3 regions of the Streptomyces sp. NPDC092296 genome follow, and region 1 is predicted to be linked to each of the others. Evidence: riboswitches for the same ligand, from Rfam matches in the RefSeq annotation. Region 1 holds a riboswitch; each other region holds the start of a gene.
What was found. Region 1 has a riboswitch for cyclic di-AMP ahead of ACIQGZ_RS11175 (NlpC/P60 family protein). Riboswitches for the same ligand answer to the same signal wherever they lie in the genome.
Positions count from the first base shown of each region.

Region 2: linked by a shared signal. The riboswitch ahead of ACIQGZ_RS00100 (M23 family metallopeptidase) and the one ahead of ACIQGZ_RS11175 (NlpC/P60 family protein) in region 1 are both predicted to bind cyclic di-AMP.
Region 3: linked by a shared signal. The riboswitch ahead of ACIQGZ_RS04980 (transglycosylase family protein) and the one ahead of ACIQGZ_RS11175 (NlpC/P60 family protein) in region 1 are both predicted to bind cyclic di-AMP.

Region 1 covers NZ_JBIVRB010000003.1:159,829-167,509, forward strand. Annotated here, with positions in the region: gene ACIQGZ_RS11170 (NlpC/P60 family protein) at 1-799, shown strand, start outside; cyclic di-AMP (ydaO/yuaA leader) riboswitch at 1,171-1,320, shown strand; gene ACIQGZ_RS11175 (NlpC/P60 family protein) at 1,331-2,404, shown strand; gene ACIQGZ_RS11180 (class I SAM-dependent methyltransferase) at 2,491-3,129, opposite strand; gene ACIQGZ_RS11185 (helix-turn-helix domain-containing protein) at 3,228-3,818, shown strand; gene ACIQGZ_RS11190 (NlpC/P60 family protein) at 3,972-5,030, shown strand; gene ACIQGZ_RS11195 (hypothetical protein) at 5,114-6,364, shown strand; gene ACIQGZ_RS11200 (hypothetical protein) at 6,753-7,681, shown strand, end outside.
Region 2 covers NZ_JBIVRB010000001.1:19,899-27,579, reverse strand. Annotated here, with positions in the region: gene ACIQGZ_RS00135 (hypothetical protein) at 1-315, opposite strand, end outside; gene tatA (Sec-independent protein translocase subunit TatA) at 416-658, opposite strand; gene ACIQGZ_RS00125 (4-oxalocrotonate tautomerase family protein) at 543-1,163, shown strand; gene ACIQGZ_RS00120 (cation transporter) at 1,392-2,105, opposite strand; gene ACIQGZ_RS00115 (ArsR/SmtB family transcription factor) at 2,108-2,440, opposite strand; gene ACIQGZ_RS00110 (VOC family protein) at 2,680-3,027, shown strand; gene ACIQGZ_RS00105 (MFS transporter) at 3,163-4,728, shown strand; cyclic di-AMP (ydaO/yuaA leader) riboswitch at 4,914-5,132, shown strand; gene ACIQGZ_RS00100 (M23 family metallopeptidase) at 5,145-6,095, shown strand; gene ACIQGZ_RS00095 (hypothetical protein) at 6,198-6,500, opposite strand; gene ACIQGZ_RS00090 (DinB family protein) at 6,708-7,286, shown strand; gene ACIQGZ_RS00085 (hypothetical protein) at 7,328-7,681, opposite strand, start outside.
Region 3 covers NZ_JBIVRB010000001.1:1,070,113-1,077,793, reverse strand. Annotated here, with positions in the region: gene ACIQGZ_RS05000 (exopolyphosphatase) at 34-993, opposite strand; gene ACIQGZ_RS04995 (DUF501 domain-containing protein) at 990-1,526, opposite strand; gene ACIQGZ_RS04990 (septum formation initiator family protein) at 1,583-2,074, opposite strand; gene eno (phosphopyruvate hydratase) at 2,160-3,446, opposite strand; gene ACIQGZ_RS04980 (transglycosylase family protein) at 3,652-4,611, opposite strand; cyclic di-AMP (ydaO/yuaA leader) riboswitch at 4,614-4,779, opposite strand; gene ACIQGZ_RS04975 (cytochrome P450) at 4,937-6,193, opposite strand; gene ACIQGZ_RS04970 (SDR family oxidoreductase) at 6,348-7,151, shown strand.

The DNA of each region.
Region 1 (7,681 bases):
GGCTCAGCTCCAGGACCGGGTGGCCCGCCAGCAGGCCGAGGTGACCGAGCTGGAGAGCGGCCTCGGGGCGGTGGCGGCGGCGCAGTACCGCTCGGGTGGCATCGACCCCACCGTGCAGCTGGTGCTCTCCTCCGACCCGGACGACTTCCTCGCCAAGGCGTCCTCCTCGGACCAGGTGAGCGCCCAGCAGGCGGACACGCTGCGCCGGCTCCAGGAGCAGCAGCGCTCGCTGGACCAGCAGAAGGCGGAGGCGGCGGCGACGCTGGCCGAGCTGGACCGCACCACCACGCAGCTGAAGCAGGGCAAGGCGCGGATGCAGGCCCGGCTGCACGAGGCGCAGACGGTGCTCAACACCCTCACCGCGCAGGAGCGGATCGCGCTGGAGGCGGCGGACGCCCGCGCCTCGCGCGGCGGCATGGAGCGGGTGGACCTCAGCTCGCTGCCGGCCGCGCACGGCTATGCGGCGGTGGCGTTGCAGGCGGCCCTCGGCAAGCAGGGGTCGGCCTATGTCAGCGGCGGGATGGGCCCGAGTGTCTTCGACTGCTCCGGGCTGATGAAGTGGGCGTACGCGCAGGCGGGCGTCACGCTGCCCCGGATCGCCAGCGACCAGGGCATGGTGGGGGTCGCGGTGCCGTCGCTCGCCGCCGCGCAGCCGGGCGACCTGATCATCTACTACGGCGGCAGCCACGTCGGGATGTACGTCGGCAACGGTCTGGTCGTCCACGCGCCGCGCCCCGGCAAGTCGGTGGAGGTGGTCTCGGCCAGCTCGATGCCGATCTCCAAGATCCGCCGGGTCTGACGGCGGCGCTGCCGCGAGCGGCCACCGCCGTACGGTCGTGCTCAGTACCCTTCAGCAACCATGCCAGGCCCGGCTTTTCGGACAAGCCGGGCCTGTCGGCTGCTGCGGCGGCGAGTGAGGTCGGCCACGGTGATCGGCCGCCGAAGCGCTTCACAGCGCCGAACGATCAGCTCAGGGTCAGATGTCGACTACCCTTTGTGGTAATTCCGAAGAAATCTTGTCGCCACCGGGACTTTTTACCTACAAGGATTTGAACGGATCACAGTTCAGTTACTAGTGTCTGGCGACGAGCCACCGTGAAGTGATCAGCCGACGTGGGTGACGGCGGTGGCTCCCGCCGAGTTCGAGACGCGGCAGGACAGGGTGCTGTCCTCCAGGGGATGCCGTCGATCGGAGCCGGGGAACCAACTTCCTCGGGGTGAATCGGCGTCAGGGCCGGCCAACACCGGCTGAGGCGTCGTAGGGCATGCTTCCAGCCCGAACCCGTCAGCTCACCCGGTAGGCGGACGTAGGAAGAAGGAGTCCGCCTTCGTGGCGTCCCACCGCCGTCCCAAGCAGCCCAGCCGCGCGCGCATATCCGTCCTGACCGCCGCAGCAGCCACCGCCGTCGCCATCTCCGCCCAGGCCGGAGCCGCCCACGCGGCCCCCAAGCCGACCAAGGACCAGGTCAAGGCCCAGGTCGACAAGCTCAATGAGCAGGCCGAGGTCGCGACGGAGAAGTACGACGGCGCCAAGGAGAAGCAGCAGCAGCTCCAGAAGCAGGTCAACCACCTCCAGGACCAGGTGGCCCGGCGGCAGTCCGAGGTCTCCTCGATGCAGAGCACGCTCGGCCAGGTCGCCGCCCAGCAGTACCGCAGCGGCGGTATCGACCCGACCGTGCAGCTGATGCTCTCCTCGGACCCGAGCCAGTTCCTGGACAAGGCGTCCTCGCTCGACCAGGCGAGCAGCCAGCAGACGGACGTCCTCAAGGAGCTCCAGCAGCGGCAGCGCAAGCTCGACCAGGACAAGGCCGAGGCGCAGGACAAGCTCGCCGAGCTGGACAGCACCACCAAGGAACTCAAGGCGTCCAAGGCCGAGGTGCAGCAGAAGCTCGCCAAGGCGCAGGAGCTGCTCAACACCCTCACCGCCCAGGAGCGCGCCGCACTCCAGCAGGCCGAGGCCGACGCCGAGCGCGCCTCGCGCGCCGCCGCCCGCGGCCCGCTGACGACCTCCGGCGCCACCGGTGGCACCACCAGCACGGCGGGCGCCGCCTCCAGCTATGCCGCCGCCGCGATCGCCGCCGCCGAGTCCAGGCTCGGTTCGCCGTACGTCTACGGCCACGTCGGCCCGTCCACCTTCGACTGCTCCGGCCTGATGCTGTGGGCCTACGGCCAGGCGAACGTCTCGCTGCCGCGCACCTCGCAGGCGCAGGCCAGCGCCGGTACGAACATCGGCACCAACATCGCCAACGCCAAGCCCGGCGACCTGATCATCTACTACAGCGGGATGAGCCACGTCGGCATGTACGTCGGCAACGGGCAGATCATCCACGCCCCGCACACCGGCGCGGTGGTCCGCTACGAGTCCGCCACGGTGATGCCGATCGCCCGGATCGTCCGGATCTGACGCACCGCTGACCCAGCGCTGACGCGTGTTCCCGGGGCGCCGCCGACGGCGACACCCCGGGAACACGCGTCTCCGGGGCCGGCTGCTCAGCCGGGCAGGCGGCGGAGCCCCAGGGTGTTGTCGACGCGGGTGGCCGGCTTCCCGTCGGGGCCCTGCTGGATGCGTTCGTGCTCCTCGCTGACCAGGACCTCCCACCGGTCGCGCGGCAGGTCCAGCGCGGCCAGCAGCTCCAGCGGGGTGGGGAGGTCCACCTCCTGCTCGGGCCCGTGCTCCCAGGGCGGCGGCCCGGCGTGCCCGACCACCAGCAGGACGCCGCCCGGGGCGACGGCTGCGGCGGCGGTCCGCAGGATCTGTTCCCGGGGTATGCCGGGGGAGTGCAGGAAGTGCGCGGAGACCAGGTCGAAGGCGCCGGCCGGGAAGGACTCCGCCAGGTCGTGTCGCTGCCAGTCGATCCGGTCGGCGACGCCCGCCGCCGCCGCGTGCCCGGCCGCGCGGTCCAGGGCGACCCGGGAGACGTCGGTCGCGGTGACCCGCCAGCCCCGCCCGGCGAGCCAGACCGCGTCGGCGCCCTCGCCGCAGCCCAGGTCGAGCGCGGTGCCCGGCGTCAGGTCGGCCGTCTCGCGGATCAGCGTGGTGTTGGGCTCGCCGCTCCAGATCCGGTCACTCCGGGCGTAGCGGGCGTCCCAGAACCCCGCCGTCGACATGCTGCTCCGGTCATCGGTCATCGGTGCTTTCCTCCATGGCGTGGGGGTCGGACCCTGCCGAGGGTCGGTCCGCGCCCCGGCGTTTGACAAAATTCCTTGCCGGGTCGGCAAATGGAGCCATGGCAGACGACGACTTCGCCACCGTACTGACCGCCGTGGGCCCCCGGCTGCGGGCGCTGCGCCGGGAGCGCGGCACCACGCTGGCCGCGCTCAGCGGCACGACCGGGATCTCGGTCAGCACCCTCTCCCGGCTGGAGTCCGGGCAGCGCAAGCCGACGCTGGAACTGCTGCTGCCGCTGGCCAAGGCGTACGGCGTGCAGCTGGACGAGCTGGTCGGCGCGCCCGCGACCGGCGACCCGCGCATCCATGCGCGTCCGTTCGTCCGGTACGGCAGGACCTTTGTGCCGCTGACCCGCCACCTGGGCGGGCTCCAGGCGTACAAGCTGATCCTCCCGCCGGTCCGGTCGGGCCGCGAGGAGCTGGAGCAGCGGGTCCACGAGGGGTACGAGTGGCTCTATGTGCTGGCGGGGCGGCTGCGGCTGGTCCTGGGCGAGCACGACCTCGTCCTCACGACGGGGGAGGCGGCCGAGTTCGACACCCGGGTGCCGCACGGATTCGTCAGCGCCGGTCCGGAGCCGGTCGAACTGCTCTCCCTGTTCGGGCCGCAGGGCGAGCGCCTGCACGTCCGGGCCGGACCAGCCGGCCGCTGAGCCGCCAGGGTGCTGACTGCTCGTCCGGTGTGTCCGATACGGAAGAAAAATTGCTATTAACGGAAGTTTGGTCTCAGTGCTCCCGGTTCGCTAACGTCTGCGCTCGGACCTCCGCCTCCCGGCGGCGGCCAGGATGAAGGGAGCCCGCGCGCGTTGGCCACCCATCGCCGCCCCAGACAACCGCGCCTGGCACGCGCCACGCTCACCGCGGCCGCCGCCACCGCCGTCGCCCTCGGCGCGGCCGCCGCCGCCCAGGCGTCGCCCGCCGACCCCGCCGTCGCCTCGCACCCCTCCGAGCAGGAGGTCAAGCAGCAGGTCGACGAGTTGTACGCCCAGGCGGAGACCGCCACCGAGCGCTATGACGGCACCCGGGAGCGGGTGCGGCAGCTGCGCGTCGAGGCCGCCTCCCTCCAGGACCAGGTGGCGCGCGGACGCGACGCGCTCAACCGCATGCTGGAGGACCTGTCGGAGATCGCCGGGGCCCAGTACCGCTCCGGCGGCATCGCCCCCACGATGCAGCTGATGCTCTCCTCCGACCCGGACGGCTACCTGGACCGCGCCACCGCGCTGGACCGGCTGGCCGCCCAGCAGGCCGACGTCCTGCACGAGGTCGCCACCAAGCAGCGCGCCCTGGACCAGCGCCGCGCCGAGGCCGCCGCCCGGCTGGCCGACCTGGAGACCGCCCGCCACGACCTGGTCCGCGACAAGCAGGACGTGCAGCGGCGGCTCGGCCGCGCTCGGGCACTGCTGGACACCCTCACCGGCGGGCAGCGCGCCCGGCTGACCGCCGAGGACGCCCGCGCCGCCCGGCAGCGGGTCAACGCGGCCACCGGCGGAGTGGGCCTCTCCTCGCTGCCGGCCCCCGACGCTCGGGCCGCCACCGCCGTCGCGGCGGCCACCGGCGCGCTCGGCTCGCCGTACTTCTACGGCGCGGCGGGCCCGTACTCGTTCGACTGCTCGGGCCTGATGTACTGGGCCTGGCGGCAGGCCGGGGTCACCCTGCCCCGCACCTCGCAGGCCCAGGCGGGCGCGGGGCGGCGGATTCCGCTCTCCGAAGCCCGGCCGGGGGACCTGGTGATCTACTACGGTGACATGCACCATGTCGGCATGTACGTCGGAGGCGGCACCATCATCCACGCGCCCTACCCCGGAGCCAGGGTCCGCTACGAGAGCGCCCGGACGATGCCCATCGCGGCGGTGGTGCGGGTCTGAGCGGGACCACGCCCACGCCCGGCATACCGGGCCGGGGGCGGCTCACCCGGCGGGGAGCGCTGCTGCTCGCCGCCGGGGGCCTGGTGCAGCTCTCCGTACCGCGCCGCGCCCCCGCCCCGGCCGTGAAGGCGCTGCGGATCGGCGTCGCGGACCGGGCGCTCGCCCCCGCGCCGCCCAGCCCCGAGCCGTCCGCCGCCGCCCGCCCCGAGGTGGAGGCGCTGCTCGCCCGCCGCGCCCGCGCGGTGCTGCACCGGGACGCCGCCGAGCTGGCCGCCACGGCCGCGCCCGCCCACCGCGCGGCCCAGGCCGAGCTGGAGCGGCGTACCGCGCGGGTGCCGCTCGCCGCCTGGAGCTACCGGGTGACCGGGCTGGACGGCGGCGGCGACCGGCTGACCGCCGACGTCCGGCTCGACCACCGCATCACCGGCTACGACCGCCATCCGGCGACCGCCACCCGGCGGCTCACCCTGGAACGCTCCGGCGGGCGCTGGCTGCTCGCCGCCGACCGGCCGGTCGGCGGCGCCCTGCTGTGGGATCTGGGCACCGTACGGGCGGTGACCGGTCGGCACTGCCTGGTGCTGGGCCTGGGCACCGCCGCCGAGGCCGAACTGCTGGCCCGCGCCGCCGACCGCGCCGTCCCGGCCGTCAGCGCGGTCTGGGGCACCGGCTGGGCCGGGCGGCTGCTGCTGTACGCCCCCGGCTCGCTGGACCAGCTCGCCCGGCTGCTGGACGCCGGCGCCGCCGACTACCAGGGCATCGCCGCCGTCACCACCGCCTCCACCGGGCCGTCCGACACCGCGCCCGCCGACCGCATCCTGGTCAACCCCGAGGCGTACCGGGGGCTGAGCGACCTGGGCCGCCAGGTGGTCACCACCCATGAGGCCGTCCATGTCGCCACCCGCGCCGCCACCCGGCCGTGGACGCCGCTCTGGCTCTCCGAGGGCGCCGCCGACTGGACGGCCTATCTGCACACCGGCCGTACCGCCCAGCAGATCGCCCCGGAGCTGGCCGCCGACGTCACGGCCGGCCGGCTGCCCCGGGCGCTGCCCGCCGACGCGGCCTTCGGCACCACCGCGACCGGCCTCGCCCAGGCGTACGAGCAGGCGTGGTTCGCCTGCACGCTGATCGCCCGCCGCCACGGCCCCCGCGCCCTCACTACCCTCTACCGCACCATCGCCGCCACCGGCTCCGCCGACGCCGACCGCACCACCACCGTCGACCGCGCCCTGCGCAAGGTCCTCGGCACCGGCCTCGCCGCCTTCACCGCCGACTGGCGCTCCCAGCTGGCCGCCGAGCTCACCACCCCGACCCCCTCCCCCCGGCCCGCCGGCTGACCGCCCGGGTGCCGCCTTCGGGCGCGGGCGTCCTGCTGGCTGTCGTCCAGGAAGGTTACGCGCCGTCACTGACTGCTGTCCCCTTCCCATTACGGGCCGTTCAATGCCTGCGGAACCAGTGATCCACGTCATGTCGAGGGCGTCAGGAGTTCGCCGCTTTCCCTGTGATGCGCCCCGTTCTGTGGAGGTGGACAGGAAGATTGCCTGCTCTATACCTTCCCTTGGCAGATCGATGAACGAAATCCAGATCTGCGGGGGACGGATGAGGCGGGGAGCGCTCGCGGGTAGGCATGCCATCGTCGGGCTGATGAGTGCGGCGCTGGTGCTGACGTTGACGGTTGGCAGTCCGGGCACCGGGTCGGCCGAGGCAGCACCGAGGACTGTGCCGGTGGCGGGGGAGCCTTCCGCCGAGGCCGACACCGCACCGGTGCTGAGCGAGGATCAGGCGCGCGCCGAGGCGGAGCGCGCCGGAACGGAAATCGAGGTCACCGCGCGGCGCGGCGAATCGAGCGAGCTGTTCGCGAAGCCGGACGGCACCTTCGAACTGGTGGAGCACGTCAGCCCGGTGCGTACCCTGCGTAATGGCCGCTGGGTGGCGATCGACGCCACGCTGCACCGCGCCGCCGACGGCTCGGTGGCGCCGGCGGCCACGCCGCTGGACGTGGCGTTCTCCGGAGGAGGCGACCAGCCGCTGATCCGGTTGCGGGAATCCGGACGTGACCTGCGGCTCTCCTGGCCGCAGCCACTGCCGGAACCCATCCTGGACCGAGATACCGCCACCTATCCGTCCGTGCTGCCCGATGTCGACCTCCGACTGACGGCCGACGTCTCCGGGGTGAGCCAGATCTTCGTGGTCAAGACCCGCGAGGCCGCGCACAACCCGGCACTGCGGCAGCTGACCCTCCAGTTGGCTTCAAACGGGCTCAAGGTACGCGAGAACGCGCAGGGCGGCCTGGAGGCGGTCGACAGCGGCGCCGGTGGCGTCGTCTTCCGGGCCCCGCTGCCCGTCATGTGGGACTCCCCGGCCGCCCCGGCGTCCGATGAACCGGCACGCCATGCCGCGGCCGGCCCCGCCGGAGCCCGCAGCGCCCCGCTGCCGGACGCGGCCGAGACCGCCGGTGGCCCCGTACCGTCCGGGATCGAGCAGGCCACGCATACGGCGCCGATCCAGGTGGATGTGGCCGACGAGCAGGACGCGCTGCTGCTCACCCCGGACCGGGCGCTGCTCGACGACCCGGACACCCGGTACCCGGTCTACATCGACCCGACCTGGGACTCGCCCAAGGCGACGGACTGGGTGGGGGTCTCCCGGGCCTA
Region 2 (7,681 bases), on a different contig from region 1:
GTCCGGCACGCTGATCAGCAGCACGTCGAAGCTCCCGTCCCCGGAGAGGTCGACGCGTACGCCGCGCTCACCCCGGGAGGCGAGGACGAACTGCCGCCCCGCGTGCGAGCTGCGCCAGGTGCCGGCCTTGACAACGCCCGGCAGGTCGGTGCCGGGGACGCGCAGCCCCCGGGGCGCGCCCAGCGGGTCCTGGAGCACCGAGACGGCGCGCACCTCGGTGAGCGGCACGGTGACATCGCCGTGCAGCGCCTCGACCTTCTGCCAGCCGGACAGCCGGACGGTGAGCCGGGGGCCGTCGATCACGATCTCCGCCATGGTGCTGCTCCGTTCGGCGCGGTCGCTGTCCCGGTGACAGTACGCCCCAGTCGACCGCCACCGCCGTACGGGGCGGGGGCCGACCGGGGCGCGGCGGAGGTCAGGACGCCTTGCGCTGCGGCTCCTCGACCCGAGGGGCCGCCGTGTCCACGGACGGCTCCTCGGTGACGCGCTCCACGGACGGAGGCTCGTCGCGCATGGCCTTGGTCTCGGCCTTGAGGATGCGCATGGACTTGCCCAGCCCGCGTGCGATCTCCGGAAGCTTCTTGGAGCCGAACAGCAGGACGACCACGACCAGCACCAGGATCAGGTGCCAGGGTTCCAGCCCATTCCTGAACCACACGGTCGACTCACCCCTTTCTGCGTCTCGTGGGCCGAGCCGGTGCTCAAGCCCCCCAATGCAGTATCACCCACACCACCCCGGGTGCAGACCTGGTCGAGCCACCCGGTTCGGGCCGGGGACCGCGCCGCCCGGCCCCGGGAGCCACGGCTGCCGTAGGCGGCCGCCGCCGGGGGCGGCCGATCCCGATCGGTGGCCGGCGCCTTCGCGGGGTGCCGCTTGGTGCGGCGCCCGCTGCGGTGATGGAGTGGTTCCCGTGAACGGGCGGTGGCAGCACCGGCCCGTCGGAGCAACGATACTGACGAGGAGTCAGCCCATGCCGCTCATCCAGGTCAAGCAGCTCGCCGGCCGCAGCACCGAGCAGAAGCGCGAGATCGTCCGCGAGCTCACCGACGCGTACGTCCGGATCACCGGCGTCAAGCCGGAGTCCATCTGGGTCACCATCGACGAGCTCCCGGCCGACAACTGGGCCACCGGCGGCACCCTCCTCGCCGACCGCACTGCCTGACCCCCGCCCACCCCGGGCCGCCACCCCGCCACCCCGGCGGCCCGGGGCCCCTGCGCCTGGACACGGGCATGGGGAATCCGCTCTGGGACGCGCCCCGCTCAAGGACCGGCAGCAAGGTCGGCGGTCCCGGCCAGGGCCTGCGGCCGATCCGGGGCCCGGACACCGTCGAGGACGCCGGCGAGGAGGCGCAGGGAGCCGTCACGTCGGGCCCGTGGTGGGTCGGGGAGGTCAGTCGCGGCAGCCGCATCCGGCACGGCAGCCGCACGCGTCCGGCCCGGCGGACGGCACCGCCGCAGCCGTGGGGGCGCAGCAGCCCTTGCCCTGCCAGGCGTCGCGGCCCTCCTTCACCGCGACGGCGGCGATGACGAGCGCGGCGACCGGGTCGGCCCAGGACCAGCCGAGCGTGGCGTTGAGGACCAGGCCGATCAGCAGCACGGCGGACAGGTAGGTGCACAGCAGCGTCTGCTTGGAGTCGGCGACCGCGCTGGCGGAGCCGAGTTCACGTCCGGCCTTGCGCTGAGCGGCCGACAGGAACGGCATCGCCGCCAGCGACAGGGCCGCGATGACGATGCCCGGGATGGAGCGTTCGGCCTCGCCGGTCCCGGCCAGGGCGCGGGCGGCGTCGACGGCGACGTACGCGGCGAGCGCGAGGAAGGAGACGGCGATGATCCGCAGGGTGGTCTTCTCCCGCGCTTCGCGGACCGTGTGCTCGCGGGCGGAGAACTGCCAGGCGACCGCAGCGGCGGAGGAGACCTCGATGGCCGAGTCGAGGCCGAAGCCGATCAGGGCCGTGGAGGAGGCGGTCGTCCCGGCGGTGACGGCGACGATCGCCTCGATGACGTTGTAGGCGATGGTCACGGCGACCAGCAGCCGTATCCGGCGGGTGAGCGCGTCCCGCCGGGCCGGGCCGGGGCCGAGGGATATGGACATCTCCGCGGACATGGTCAGCAGCACTTCGTCTCGGCGTCCGGGCAGGTGCGGTCGGTCTCGACGGCGACCACGGCGGCGCGCAGGTCATCGAGCGCGTGGCCGAGGCGTTCGTCAGCGAGCTCGTAGCGGGTACGCCGGCCGTCGGGGACGGTGACGACCAGCCCGCAGTCACGCAGGCACGCGAGGTGGTTCGACAGCCGGGTGCGGGAGATCCCGAGGGCGTCGGCGAGGTCGGCCGGGTAGGCGGGTGCGTCGCGCAGGGCGAGCAGGATGCGGCAGCGGATCGGGTCGGCGAGCGCGCGGCCGAACCGGGCCAGCACTTCGATGTCGGAGGCAACAGTCAGCACGGCACGACAGTACACGTACTCCTGAATTCAGGGAACCATGGATAACCACCGCGTCGGCTCGCCCTCCACGTCTTCGCCGCCCTCGCCGGGTTCACCTGCGAACCCATCGTCGGCGGCAACGAGGGCCTGGCCGCCGCCCGGGAGCGCGGCCGGGTCGGCGGGCACCCGGGCTCGCCGGCGAGGTGGGCCAATACCGGCCAGGCCCGATGTCCGGGAGTGGCGGCAGTAGGTTGGGGCGCGTGCTGGGGCGAATCGAGGAACTGGTGATCGACTGCGCCGAGCCGGCCGTGCTGGTGCGGTTCTGGGCGGCGGTGCTCGGCGGGAGTCCGGTGGACCGGGGGCCCGACTGGTCGTACGTGGACCCGCCGGACGGGCAGCCGAGGATCGCCTTCCAGCGGGTGCCGGAGCCCAGGGGGGACCGGAAGAACCGGCTGCACCTGGACATCGGCGTGGCCGACATCGACCGGGTCCGCGAGCAGCTGCTCGCGGCCGGCGCGCGGGCGGTCGGCGGGGTGCGGACGGACGAGCAGGGGGCCTTCCAGGTGATGTCGGACCCGGAGGGAAACGAGTTCTGCCTGGTGCGTTAGGCCCCCCGGCGGGGGCCCGCCGGGGCGTGGTGTCGCTCCGGCACGGCCGGGGCAGACGCCCTCCGCAGCTGTGCGGGCCACAGCGGCGGCCACCGGCGCGGCCGGTGGCCGGGGGCCGATCGCGGAGGGCCGGGCATGAGTTCCACGGCAGGCAGGGACACCGGGGCGGGTGCGTCGGAGGACGGGCCGCCGGCCGGGGGCGGCGGTGGCGGCGGGCGCGGTGGCGGCGTGCAGACCGGCACCATCCGTACCAAGGTCCCCGCCCGGCTGGACCGGCTGCCGTGGTCCGGCTGGCACTGGCGGATCATCATCGGCCTGGGCACCGTCTGGATTCTGGACGGGCTGGAAGTCACCATCGTCGGCAATATCGCCGGCCGACTCTCCGAGTCCGGCAGCGGCCTGGCCGTCAGTGCCGCCCAGGTCTCCGGGCTGGCCGCCGCGCTGTACGTGGCGGGGGCGTGCAGCGGGGCGCTCTTCTTCGGGTGGCTGACCGACCGCTACGGCCGCAAGAAGCTGTTCATGCTGACCCTCTGCCTCTATCTGGCGGCGACCGCGCTGACCGCCGTCTCCTGGACGGCCTGGTTCTTCTTCCTCTGCCGCTTCTTCACCGGCTTCGGGATCGGCGGCGAGTACGCGGCGATCAACTCCGCCATCGACGAGCTGATCCCGAGCCGCCACCGGGGCCGGATCGACATCGTGATCAACGGCAGCTTCTGGATCGGCGCGGGCGCCGGCGCGCTGATCTCGGTGCCGCTGCTGAACACCTCGCTGCTGGCCGTGAACGTCGGCTGGCGGGTCGCCTTCGCCCTGGGCGTGGTGCTCGGGCTGGTGATCCTGCTGGTGCGGCGCCATGTGCCGGAGAGCCCGCGCTGGCTGTTCATCCACGGCCGCGACCGGGAGGCGGAGGAGGTGGTCGCGGAGGCCGAGCGGATCGTCGAGGCGGAGACGCACCAGGCGCTGGCGGAACCGGACGAGTCGATCACCATCCGGCAGCGCCGCAGCATCGGCTTCATCACCATCGCACACACCGTGATCAAGCTCTACCCGGGCCGCACCGTGCTCGGCCTTGCGCTCTTCATCGGCCAGGCGTTCCTCTACAACGCGGTGACCTTCGGGTATGCCACCATCCTGAACACCTTCTTCGACGTGCCCAACGGCCACACCGGCTACTACTTCGTGATCATCTGCGTCGGCAACTTCCTGGGGCCGCTGCTGCTCGGCGGATTCTTCGACTCGGTGGGCCGCAAACCGATGATCTCCGGCACGTACATCCTCTCCGGGGTGCTGCTGCTGGGCACCGCGCTGCTGTTCCAGCACGGCGTGCTCTCCGCGCTCACCATGACGTTCTGCTGGACGGTGGTGCTGTTCTTCGCGTCGGCGGGGGCCAGCTCGGCGTACCTCACGGTGAGTGAGGTCTTCCCGATGGAGACCCGGGCGATGGCCATCGCGTTCTTCTACGCGGTCGGCACGGCGGTCGGCGGTATCTCCGGGCCGCTGCTCTTCGCCGACCTGGTGAGCACCGGAAAGCCGACCGACACCGCAGTGGCCTTCGCCATCGGCGCGGCGCTGATGATCGCGGCCGGGGTGGTGGAGCTGTTCCTGGGCGTGAAGGCGGAGCGGCGCGGACTGGAGAGCATCGCGATGCCGCTCACGGCGGAGGACCCGGCGGCGTCCGGAGCCGCCGCACCGGGCCGAACCTGACGTACGGTGACCGGCTCCTGACCCTGGGGAGGGGAGCGGTGCCGCGCTTCCCATCAACCGCGACAAATCACCCCTTCCGTCGTTCATGTGACCGTCTGCATTTCCCAAGTGGCTTGGAATTGCGGCGGCCTGGGATTAACGTTTGATAACGCAGCGCGGTCGCAAACGCCGTACCACGACGGCACCGTGCGCCAACGCCTAATCCTGGAGGCGCCGTTACGGCGGCGTCCGGGAGCCGGGGAACCACCGTTCCTTGGGGTGAATCGGCGGCGGCGGACCTGTTCGCACCCTGACGGAGCGTTACCAGACGCTCGCCCGGGTACGGCCGCAGGCCCCCGCAGCCGTAGGAGACCTTCCTGCTCCGAACCCGTCAGCTAACCCGGTAGGCGTGAGGGAAGGAAAGGAGTGCGCCTGCCGTGGCGTCGACGTACCGTTCCGAGGGCATGCCCTCGACCCTGCCGCTCACCACACTCTCCGGGGCGACCGGGCCGACCGGGCCGACCGGGCAGCCCTGGCCCGAGATCCCCGCGCAGGCCGACGGCTTCGGCGGCGAGCCGGACCGCGGCCGCCACCGGATGCCCAGGCAGCGCAGCGGCGGCATCGGCTCCTCCGCGGTGATAGGCGTCGCCGCGATGGCCGCCACCCTGGGGACGACCGGCTTCACCTCGTACGCCGCCACCGCCACCGCCGAGCAGGCCGACGACGCGCGGAGCACGGCGTTCGCCGAGGCCACCGACCCCGGCGTGGCCCTGGCCGCCCGTATCCAGGCGCAGGCCGACAGCCAGCGCACCGCCGCCGAGGAGACCGCCCGGGTGCAGGCCGCCCGCGAGGCCGAGGCCAAGCGCGCCGTCCAGGAGCAGGCCGCCCGCGAGGCCGCCGCCAAGGAGGCCGCCGCCCAGCGGGCCGAGGAGGCCCGGCAGCAGAAGGCGGCGGCGGAGCGCGCCGCCCGCGAGGCCGAGCGCGCGCTCCTCGGTGACCTGGTGCTGCCGGTCTCCGGATACACCCTCACGGCGGGCTTCGGGCAGGCCGGCTCCTACTGGTCCCACCTGCACACCGGCCTGGACTTCGCCGTCCCGACCGGCACCGCCGTCAAGGCGCTGGGCGCGGGCACGGTCACCTCGGCGGGCTGGTCCGGCGCCTACGGGTACCGGGTCATCGAGCGGCTGCACGACGGCACCGAGATCTGGTACTGCCACCTGTCCTCGATCGGCCAGGGGTCCGGCGCGGTGCGGGCCGGCGACGTCATCGCCCGGTCCGGCGCCACCGGCAATGTCACCGGGCCGCATCTGCACCTGGAGGTCCGGCCGGGCGGCGGCGCGCCGATCGACCCCAAGCTGTGGCTCCAGTCGCACGACCTCACCCCCTGAGCCGGCAGCGGTTCCGAAGCTCCGGCAGCCCCCGGCCGCCGACGGCCCCGGCGATCATCCCCCCGACGCCGGGGCCGTCGGCCTGCCCATCGGACGGCCCGGTCAGCCGCGCCGGTCCGCCACCACGTAGGAGGCCAGCGCCATCGCGCCGGACACCGCGAAGACCGAGGGCCAGGCGCCCACCTTCTTGGCCAGCGGGTGCGAACCGGCGAACGCCGCCGCATAGAGGCCGGTGAGCGCCGCCGCGCCCGCCGTACCGGTCTGCCGCTGCCACTGCCGGGCCGCCACCGCCCCCGCCGCGGCCAGCGCGACCCCGCCCAGCGGCCGCTTCCTGGTCCACCGCGCCACGCCGTAGCCGCCGACCAGCCCGGCCGCCGCCACCGCCGCCGTCGGAATCCTCGCCATCGTGCGCCTCCCTGTCCGCGCTCACGCGCCGTGCGACATCTGCTTCCGCACCGACCCTAGAACGTCCGCTCCGGGCCCCGCGCCCACCGGCCGGAGCCGTCTCGAATCCCGTTCCGCTCCCCGTTCCGCTCGCGGACCTATTGCGGACCGATCCTGACCGCATTGCCTCCTATGGTGATCCCAACGGACAGCGGAAAGGACCAACGCATGACCAGCGACCAGACCCCCGGCACCCAGACCCCCGGCACCCAGACCCCGCCCGCCCCGGCCGGGGAGCGCGACGAGCTGCTCCGGATGCTGGCGGAGCAGCGGAACACCCTGCTGGTCACCGTCCGGGGGATCGGTGACGCGGAGGCGGCGCGCCGCACCACCGTGAGCGAGCTGACCCTTGGCGGCCTGCTGCGCCATGTCGCCCACTGCGAGCGGGCCTGGATGCATGTGATGACGCGCCAGGACGGCAGCCTGCCCGACGGGATGCTGAACGGGGACCAACACCGCATGGCGGAGGACCAGACCCTGGCCGGTCTGATCGACGACTACGCGGCGGCGGCCCGGGAGACCGAGGCGGCCGTCGCGACGCTGCCCGACCTGGACCAGCAGATCCCGCTCCCCGAGTTCCCGTGGAGCCCGCCGGAGCGGCAGTACTGGTCCGCTCGCCGCATCCTGCTGCACCTGCTCCGGGAGACGGCGCACCACTGCGGGCACGCCGACCTGATCCGGGAGGCGCTGGACGGGGCCAACACCACCCGGCAGCTGGGCGAGGACAGGGCCAAGCAGAGCGCCTGACCCCGGTCCGGGCCGCCGCGCCCGGCCGGGTCGGGCCCGGCTCAGGCCCGGTCGGCGGCGGTCAGGTACCCGTCCAGCTCGGCCTGGCCCGGCTCGGGGGCCAGGTCGGCGTAGTCGGCGCGGAGCAGCGCGGGCAGCCCCGGCACCGTCCACTCGCCCAGCAGCCGCACCGCCTCGTCCGCGACCAGCTCCCCGTAGCGCTCCACGTCATGGCCGAGCTCCGGCGGCAGGCTCTGCCCGGCGGCGACCAGGGCGGAGAGCGAGCGGTACACCCGCTCCAGCAGCCGGTTGCCGAGCAGCAGCCGGGCGTTCTCGGTGGACATGCCGAGGGTGATCAGCCGGGTGCGGTCCCAGGCCTGCGGGCGGCCGTGCTCCTCCTCGGCCACCACCAGCTG
Region 3 (7,681 bases), on a different contig from region 1:
CCGGCCCCGGGCCCGGCCGGCCCCCGGCGGGGTTCAGCGGACGATGCTCCAGGCGATCCCGTCCAGGATGTCGTGCTCACTGACGACCACTTCGGCGGCCCCCGTCCGCTCCATCAGCGCCAGCAGCACCAGGGCCCCGGCGCCGATCACGTCCACCCGGCCGGGGTGGATCACCGGCAGCGCGGCGCGCTGCCGGTGGTCGGCGGCGAGCAGCCCGCCGGTCACCTCGCGGACCTGGTCCAGCGAGATCCGGGAGTGGTGGATGCGCGCCGAGTCGTACTCCGTCAGGCCGAGCGCCAGCGCCGCGACCGTGGTGACCGAGCCCGCCAGCCCGACCAGGGTGCGGGCCTGGTCCAGCGGCACCCGCTCGGCGGCCAGGTCCAGCGCCCGCTCGATGTCGGCGCGGGCGGCGGCGATCTGCCCGGGGGTGACCGGGTCGGCCCCGGCGAAGTGCCGCTCGGTCAGCCGTACGCAGCCCACGTCCACCGAGCGGGCGGCGCGGACCGTGTCGTCGCCGAGCACGAACTCGGTGGAGCCGCCGCCGATGTCAACCACCAGGTACGGCTGCTCCAGGCGCACCCCGGCGGCGGTCAGGCCCCGGGTGGCGCCGGTGAAGGAGAGCTGGGCCTCCTCGTCGCCGGTGACCACCTCGGGTTCGACGCCCAGGATGTCGACCACACCGCGTACGAAGTCGTCGCGGTTCTCGGCGTCGCGGGAGGCGCTGGTGGCGACGAAGCGGGTCCGCTCCGGGCCGACGCCGTGGCTGCGGATCAGCTCGGCGTACTCCCGGCAGGCGGCGAAGGTGCGCTCCAGCGCCTCGGGCGCCAGCCGACCGGTGCGGTCCACGCCCTGGCCCAGCCGGACGATGGTCATCCGGCGGTCCACGTCGCGCGAGGTGGCGGCCGGGGCGCCGTCCGGCCGGGTCAGGTCCGCGATCAGCAGCCGGATGGAGTTGGTGCCGCAGTCGACGGCGGCGGTCCTGGTGGTGGTCACTGGTCGTCTCCTCCGGTCTGGGGGTCGGCCGCGCAGACGCAGCGGCCCTTGCGCCACCACTCGGGCAGCTTGGCGATCGCCTCGTCACCGAGCGGGTTGACGCCGGGGCCGGCCGCCAGCGAGTGGCCGACCAGGACGTGCAGGCACTTGACCCGGTCCGGCATCCCGCCGGCGCTGGGGAAGCCCTCCAGCACCTCGATCGCGTCGCGGCGGGCCAGGTAGTCCTCGTGGGCGGCCCGGTAGTCGGCCGCCAGCTCCGGGTCCTCGCCGAGGCGGGCGGTCATCTCCTTCATCACGCCGTCGGCCTCCAGGGTGCCGATCAGCGAGGCGGCCCGGGGGCAGGTCAGGTAGTAGAGGGTGGGGAACGGCGTGCCGTCCTCCAGCCGGGGCTGGGTCTCCACCACGTCGGGCAGGCCGCAGGGGCAGCGGTGGGCGACCGCGCGCAGCCCGCGCGGCACCCGGCCGAGCTGGGCGGCGATGGCGGCCACGTCGGCGGGGCCGACGGGCGCGTTGGGTTCTTCGGCAGTGGTCATGTGGGGGCGCTGTCTCGTGCGGGGGCGGCTGTGCGGTGCTGGCTGTGAAGGGGGTCTTACCGGGCAGGGGCGGCCGGGGGCTTGCGGGCCGGGCGCACGGTGCGGTCGGCCGCGTCCACCGACTCCCAGACGCTGGTGTACCAGGGCTGCCGGGAGGTCCCCCGGGCGGCCGCGTCGTCGGGGTCCCCGGGCCGGCCGGCGGCCGGGTCCACCGCGACGTACGGGGTGTCGCCGGGCATGGCGTAGTGCAGCCGCTCGCGGGCCTGGGCCCGTACGAAGGCCGGGTCCTGCCAACGGGCCTTCTCCCGGCGCAGCTCCTGGACCCGGGTGCGGGCCTGCTCGGCGGCGGCCCGCTGGGCGGCGATGTCGGCGCGCTGGGCGATGAACTGCCGGGTGGGGTAGGCCAGCGCCGCGATGAGCGAGCAGAGCACCAGCGCGAGCACGGCGGCCCGGCCGGTGAAGCGGAAGCGGGTCCGGGGGCGGGGGGCGCTCGCGGGTCGGCGGGTGCCGGGGCCGCGTGCGGGCAGGGTCGCCTTGCGGATCGCCATGGTGCGTCCCCTCCGTGGTCGTACGGATGCCCCGCCGCCCACCCCAGAGGGTGAGCGCCGGGGCACCGGTGGCCGAACTGCCTTGTCAGCCCTCGTACTTGTAGCGCGGGAAGGCACCGCGCCCGGCGTACTCGGCGGCGTCGTCGAGGATCTCCTCGATGCGCAGCAGCTGGTTGTACTTGGCGACGCGCTCGGAGCGGGCCGGGGCGCCGGTCTTGATCTGGCCGCAGTTGGTGGCGACGGCGAGGTCCGCGATGGTGACGTCCTCGGTCTCGCCGGAGCGGTGCGACATCATGCAGCGGTAGCCGTTGCGCTGGGCCAGCTCCACCGCGTCCAGCGTCTCGGTGAGCGAGCCGATCTGGTTGACCTTCACCAGCAGCGCGTTGGCGGTGCCGGACTCGATGCCGCGGCCCAGGCGCTCCGGGTTGGTGACGAAGAGGTCGTCGCCGACGATCTGGACCTTGTCGCCGAGCTTCTCGGTGAGGGTCTTCCAGCCGTCCCAGTCCTCCTCGTTCAGCGGGTCCTCGATGGAGACCAGCGGGTAGGAGGCGACCAGCTCGGCGTAGTACTCGGTCAGCTCGACGGCGGAGAGCGCCTTGCCCTCGAACTGGTAGGCGCCGTCCTTGTAGAACTCGGAGGCGGCGACGTCCAGCGCCAGGGCGACGTCCTTGCCGGGGGTGTAGCCGGCCTTCTTGATCGCCTCGACGATGAGGTCCAGCGCCTCGCGGTTGGAGTCGAGGTTGGGGGCGAAGCCGCCCTCGTCGCCCAGGCCGGTGGAGAGCCCGCGCTCCTTCAGCACGCCCTTGAGGGTGTGGTAGACCTCCACGCCCCAGCGGACGGCCTCGGAGAAGGACTCCGCGCCGATCGGGGCGATCATGAACTCCTGGATGTCCACGTTGGAGTCGGCGTGCGAGCCGCCGTTCAGGATGTTCATCATCGGGACCGGCAGCACATGCGCGTTCGGACCACCGACGTAGCGGAACAGCGGCAGGTCGGACGCCTCGGAGGCGGCGTGCGCCACGGCGAGCGAGACGCCCAGGATGGCGTTGGCGCCGAGCGAGGACTTGTCCGGGGTGGCGTCCAGGTCGAGCATCGCCTGGTCGATCAGCCGCTGCTCGGTGGCGTCGTAGCCGACCAGCTCCGGGCCGATCTGCTCGATGACGGCGAGGACGGCCTTCTCCACGCCCTTGCCGCCGTAGCGGGACTTGTCGCCGTCGCGCAGCTCCAGCGCCTCGAAGGCGCCGGTGGAGGCGCCGGAGGGCACCGCCGCGCGGCCGGTGCTGCCGTCGTCGAGGCCGACCTCGACCTCGACCGTGGGGTTGCCTCGCGAGTCGAGGATCTCCCGGGCTACGACGACATCAATGGACGGCACGAGGCATCTCCTTATGGCGGATATGAAGTCGTTACGACCAGAGCCTAACCGCACCGGCCGTCACGACCACCGCTACCCGGGCCCTGTCTCGCCGGTCGAACACTTCTACCCATCGGTAGCGCGGTGCCCGGCACCGCACCCGGCGGCCGGTCCCGGGAGGTCGGGAGCGGCCGCCGGCGGGGCGTCAGCAGCGGTGCGCAGCCGGTCAGCCGAGGGTCAGCACCTGGCCCGGCAGGATCAGGTCGGGGTCGGCGCCGACGGTGGAGCGGTTCTCCTGGTAGAGGTGCTGCCAGCCGCCGTCCAGGTGGTGGGCCTCGACGATGGCGGAGAGGTTGTCGCCCGGTACGACCGTGTACCGGCCGCCGGCCGGGGCGGGGGCCGCGTGCCGGGGGGTGGACTTCTTCGCCGGGGTGGCGGCCGTCTCGGCGGCGGGCGCGGCGGCGTGCTTGGCGGTGCTCCCGGCCGGCTTCGCGGTGCCCTTGGCCGGGGTCGCGGCGGTCGCGGCCTGCTGCTCGGCCGCGGCGAGGTGCTGCTGGTAGACGTCCTTGTGGCTGGTCCAGTGCCAGGAGTCGTCCTCCTGGTACCAGTAGACGCCGTCCTCAGCGTCCCAGCCGGCCGTGCCGTCGAAGGTCGGCAGGTGCTCGGTCTGGGTCGGGGCGGTGTCCTTGGCGGCGGTGGAGTCGGCCGCACCCAGGTCGTCCCGGGCGCTGCCGCGCGAGGCGGCGTCCGTGGTGGCGGAGGAGACCGGGCTGCCGCCGGTGTCCACGCTCGCGGCGGGGCCGCCCGCCGTCAGCCCGGCCTGCACCGAGCACACCGGCCAGGCGCCGGGGCCCTGACCGTCCAGCACCTTCTCCGCTATGGCGATCTGCTGGCCCTTGGTCGCCAGGTCCGGCCGGTCGGCGTACGCGGAGCCGCCGTAGGCCGCCCAGGTGCTCTGGGTGAACTGGAGGCCGCCGTAGAAGCCGTTGCCGGTGTTGATCGCCCAGTCGCCGCCGCTCTCGCACTGGGCGACCTTGTCCCAGGTGGCGGTGGAGGCGGCGGAGGCGGCGCCCGCCGTCAGCAGCGGGAGCGCGATGCCCGCGCCGGTGACACCGGCGACGGCGACGAACTTCTTGGTCTGGCTGGGGCGGATGCGGCGATGGCGGCCGTTGCCGGGAAGCAGCATGAGGGGTCCCTCTCCGACGCCTACGAGGTGAGCTGTCGGGTTCGGACCGGGAGGTGGCCCGGCCGCGCGGAGGCGGCTTCACCCCGAGCCGCGCACCGGTTGGGCGCACGGCGGCTTACCTGGTTCCCCCGCTCCTGTCCTCAAGGTCGGTCTCGGTGGCCCGGAGCACGGTGGACAGGACTCGGCGTCCCACGCTCCGGGGCCCGCGTCAGCGGATGGACGGGAGCCTAGACAGTTCGTCTGATGGATAACAACCCGACATCACGAACATCACACAAAGGCAAACCCATCGTCGCGGCGTGCCTACTGTCGGTCGGTCATCCGCTCACTCCGCCACCGGGGTGAAGCCCACCGGCAACTCCCGCAGGCCGCGCATGATCAGACCGCCGCGCCACCGCAGGTCGGCCGGATCGGCGGCGAGCCGCAGATCGGGGAGGCGGGTGAGCAGCGCGGTCAGCGCCGCCTGCGCCTCCAACCGGGCGAGCGGCGCGCCCAGGCAGTAGTGGATGCCGTGGCCGAAGCCCAGGTGCGGATTGTCGCGGCGGGCCAGGTCGAGGGTGTCCGGCCCGTCGAACCGCTCCGGGTCGCGGTCGGCGGCGGCCAGCACCACCAGCACTGGATCGCCCGCCGGGACGGCCGTGCCGCCGATGGTCAGCTCCGCGGTGGCGAACCGCCAGGTGGCCAGCTCCACCGGGCCGTCGTACCGGAGCAGCTCCTCCACCGCGCCGGCCAGCAGCCCGGTCTCGCCCCGGCCCAGCGACTCCTGGAGCAGCGCCCGCTGACCGGGGTTGCGCAGCAGGGCGTACGTGCCGTTGCCGATCAGGTTGACGGTGGTCTCGAAGCCGGCGAAGAGCAGGATGAAGGCCATCGCGGCGGCTTCGTTCTCGGTCAGGTGCTCGCCGTGGTCGCCGGCCCGGATCAGCCCGGAGATCAGGTCCTCGCCGGGCTGCGGCTCGGCGGTCAGCTCCGCGCGCTTGCGGTGGATCAGCTCGGCCAGGTACGTCCGCATCCGCTTGACCGCGCGGGCGACACCGCCGCGCGGGCCGCCGCCGTGGCGGATCATCATCCCGGCCCAGTCGCGGAAGTCGTCCTGGTCCTCCGGCGGCACGCCCAGCAGGTCGCAGATGGCGTAGATCGGCAGCGGGAAGGCGAACTCATGGATCAGGTCGGCGCTGCCCCGGGCCGCGAAGGAGTCCAGCAGCCGGTCGGTGAGCTGCCGCACCCGGGGCTCGAACTCCGCGACCCGGCGCGGGGTGAACGCCTTGGAGACCAGCCGGCGCAGCCGGGTGTGGTCGGGCGGGTCGATGTTCAGCAGGTGCGTCATCAGGTCGGCGCTGCGCTCCCCGGGGATGCCGACCCGGCCGGAGCGGTGCGCCTGCTCGCTGTGGTGCACCGGGTTCTTGGACAGCCTGGGGTCGGCCAGCGCCTGCCGGGCGTCGGCGTACCGCGTCACCAGCCACGCGTCCACACCGCTCGGCAGGGTGGTGCGGTGCACCGGTGCGTGCTCGCGCAGCCAGGCGTACGCCGGGTACGGATCGGCGGCGAACTCGAAGGTGAACAGGTCAGGGGCGTGCGCAGGCATCCCCCGACGTTAGCCTGCGGGTCCGACAGTGGCGCGAAGCAGGTCACCTGGCGGACATGCCCTGTTGCGGTGGGTGCTGCGGAGCCTACGATCCCCCGCAGCGTGATTCAGCGGCCCGCCGCGGGGCGGATGCGGCCGCAGGGAGGAGCAGTCCATGCAGGTGCGCGGTGCGGTGGTGGTCATCACCGGGGCGGCGGGCGGGATCGGCGCGGCGCTCGCGCGGCGATTCGCGGCGGAGGGCGCGGCCGGGCTGCTCCTCGCGGACCTGGACGTCGGCGGCGCCGAGGACCTGGCCGGGGAGCTGGACCGGCACGGCTGCCGCGCGGTCGGCGTGGGCAGCGACGTGTCGCGGGAGAGCGACGTACGGACCCTGGTGGACATCGCCGAGGAGCACCTCGGGCCGATCGACCTGTTCTGTAGCAACGCCGGAGTGGGGACGGCGCAGGGCATCGAGGCGGCGGACGCGCTCTGGCAGGGCTGCTGGGACGTCAACGTCATGGCCCACGTCTACGCGGCGCGGGCCGTGCTGCCGGGGATGCTCGCGCGGGGGCGGGGGCGGCTGCTCAACACCGCTTCGGCGGCGGGGCTGCTGACCATGCCCGGGGATGCGCCGTACAGCGTCACCAAGCATGCGGCGGTGGCGTTCGCGGAGTGGCTGGCGGTGACGTACGGGTCGCGGGGGATCGGGGTCAGCGTGCTGTGTCCGCAGGGGGTGCGGACGGCGATGTCCGCGTATCCCGGCGTCGAGGATGTGCTGACCGCTTTCGGGGCGATGCTGGAGCCGGCCGAGGTGGCGGAGGCGGTGGTCGCGGGGCTGGCGGACGAGCGGTTCCTGATCCTGCCGCACCCCGAGGTGGCCCGGTACGAGCAGGGGCGGGCCGCGGACCGGGACGCCTGGCTGACCGGCATGCGGGACACCGTCGCCGCCCTCCCCGCCCTGCCGGAACCGGCTGCCTGAACCCCGGCCACGGGTCACCACCAGGAGCGCGAGGAACTGCGCGACCAGCCACCCGCTGACACCAGCGCTTGAACAGGCGACCAACCACGCACCACCAGGGGCGCGGGGAACTGCGCGACCAGCCACCCACTGACGCCAGCGCTTGAACGGACGGCCAACCGTGCACCATCCGGGGTGCATGGGAACGGTGCGTTCGGCGTGCTGCACTGGTGAGGGTTGCTCGCGCAGTTCCTCGCGCGCCTGGAGTGAACCCCGGCCGGGAAGGCACCCCCGCCGGGGAGCGGGGAACGGTGCGTTCAGGGCACTACGAACGCGGGGGTTGCTCGCGCAGTTCCTCGCGCCCCTGGAGTGAACCCCGGCCGGGAAGGCAACCCCGCCGGGGAGCGGGGAACGGTGCGTTCAGGGCACTACGAACGCGGGGGTTGCTCGCGCAGTTCCTCGCGCCCCTGGAGTGAACCCCGGCCGGGAAGGCACCCCCGCCGGGGAGCGGGGAACGGTGCGTTCAGGGCACCACGGACGCGGGGGTTGCT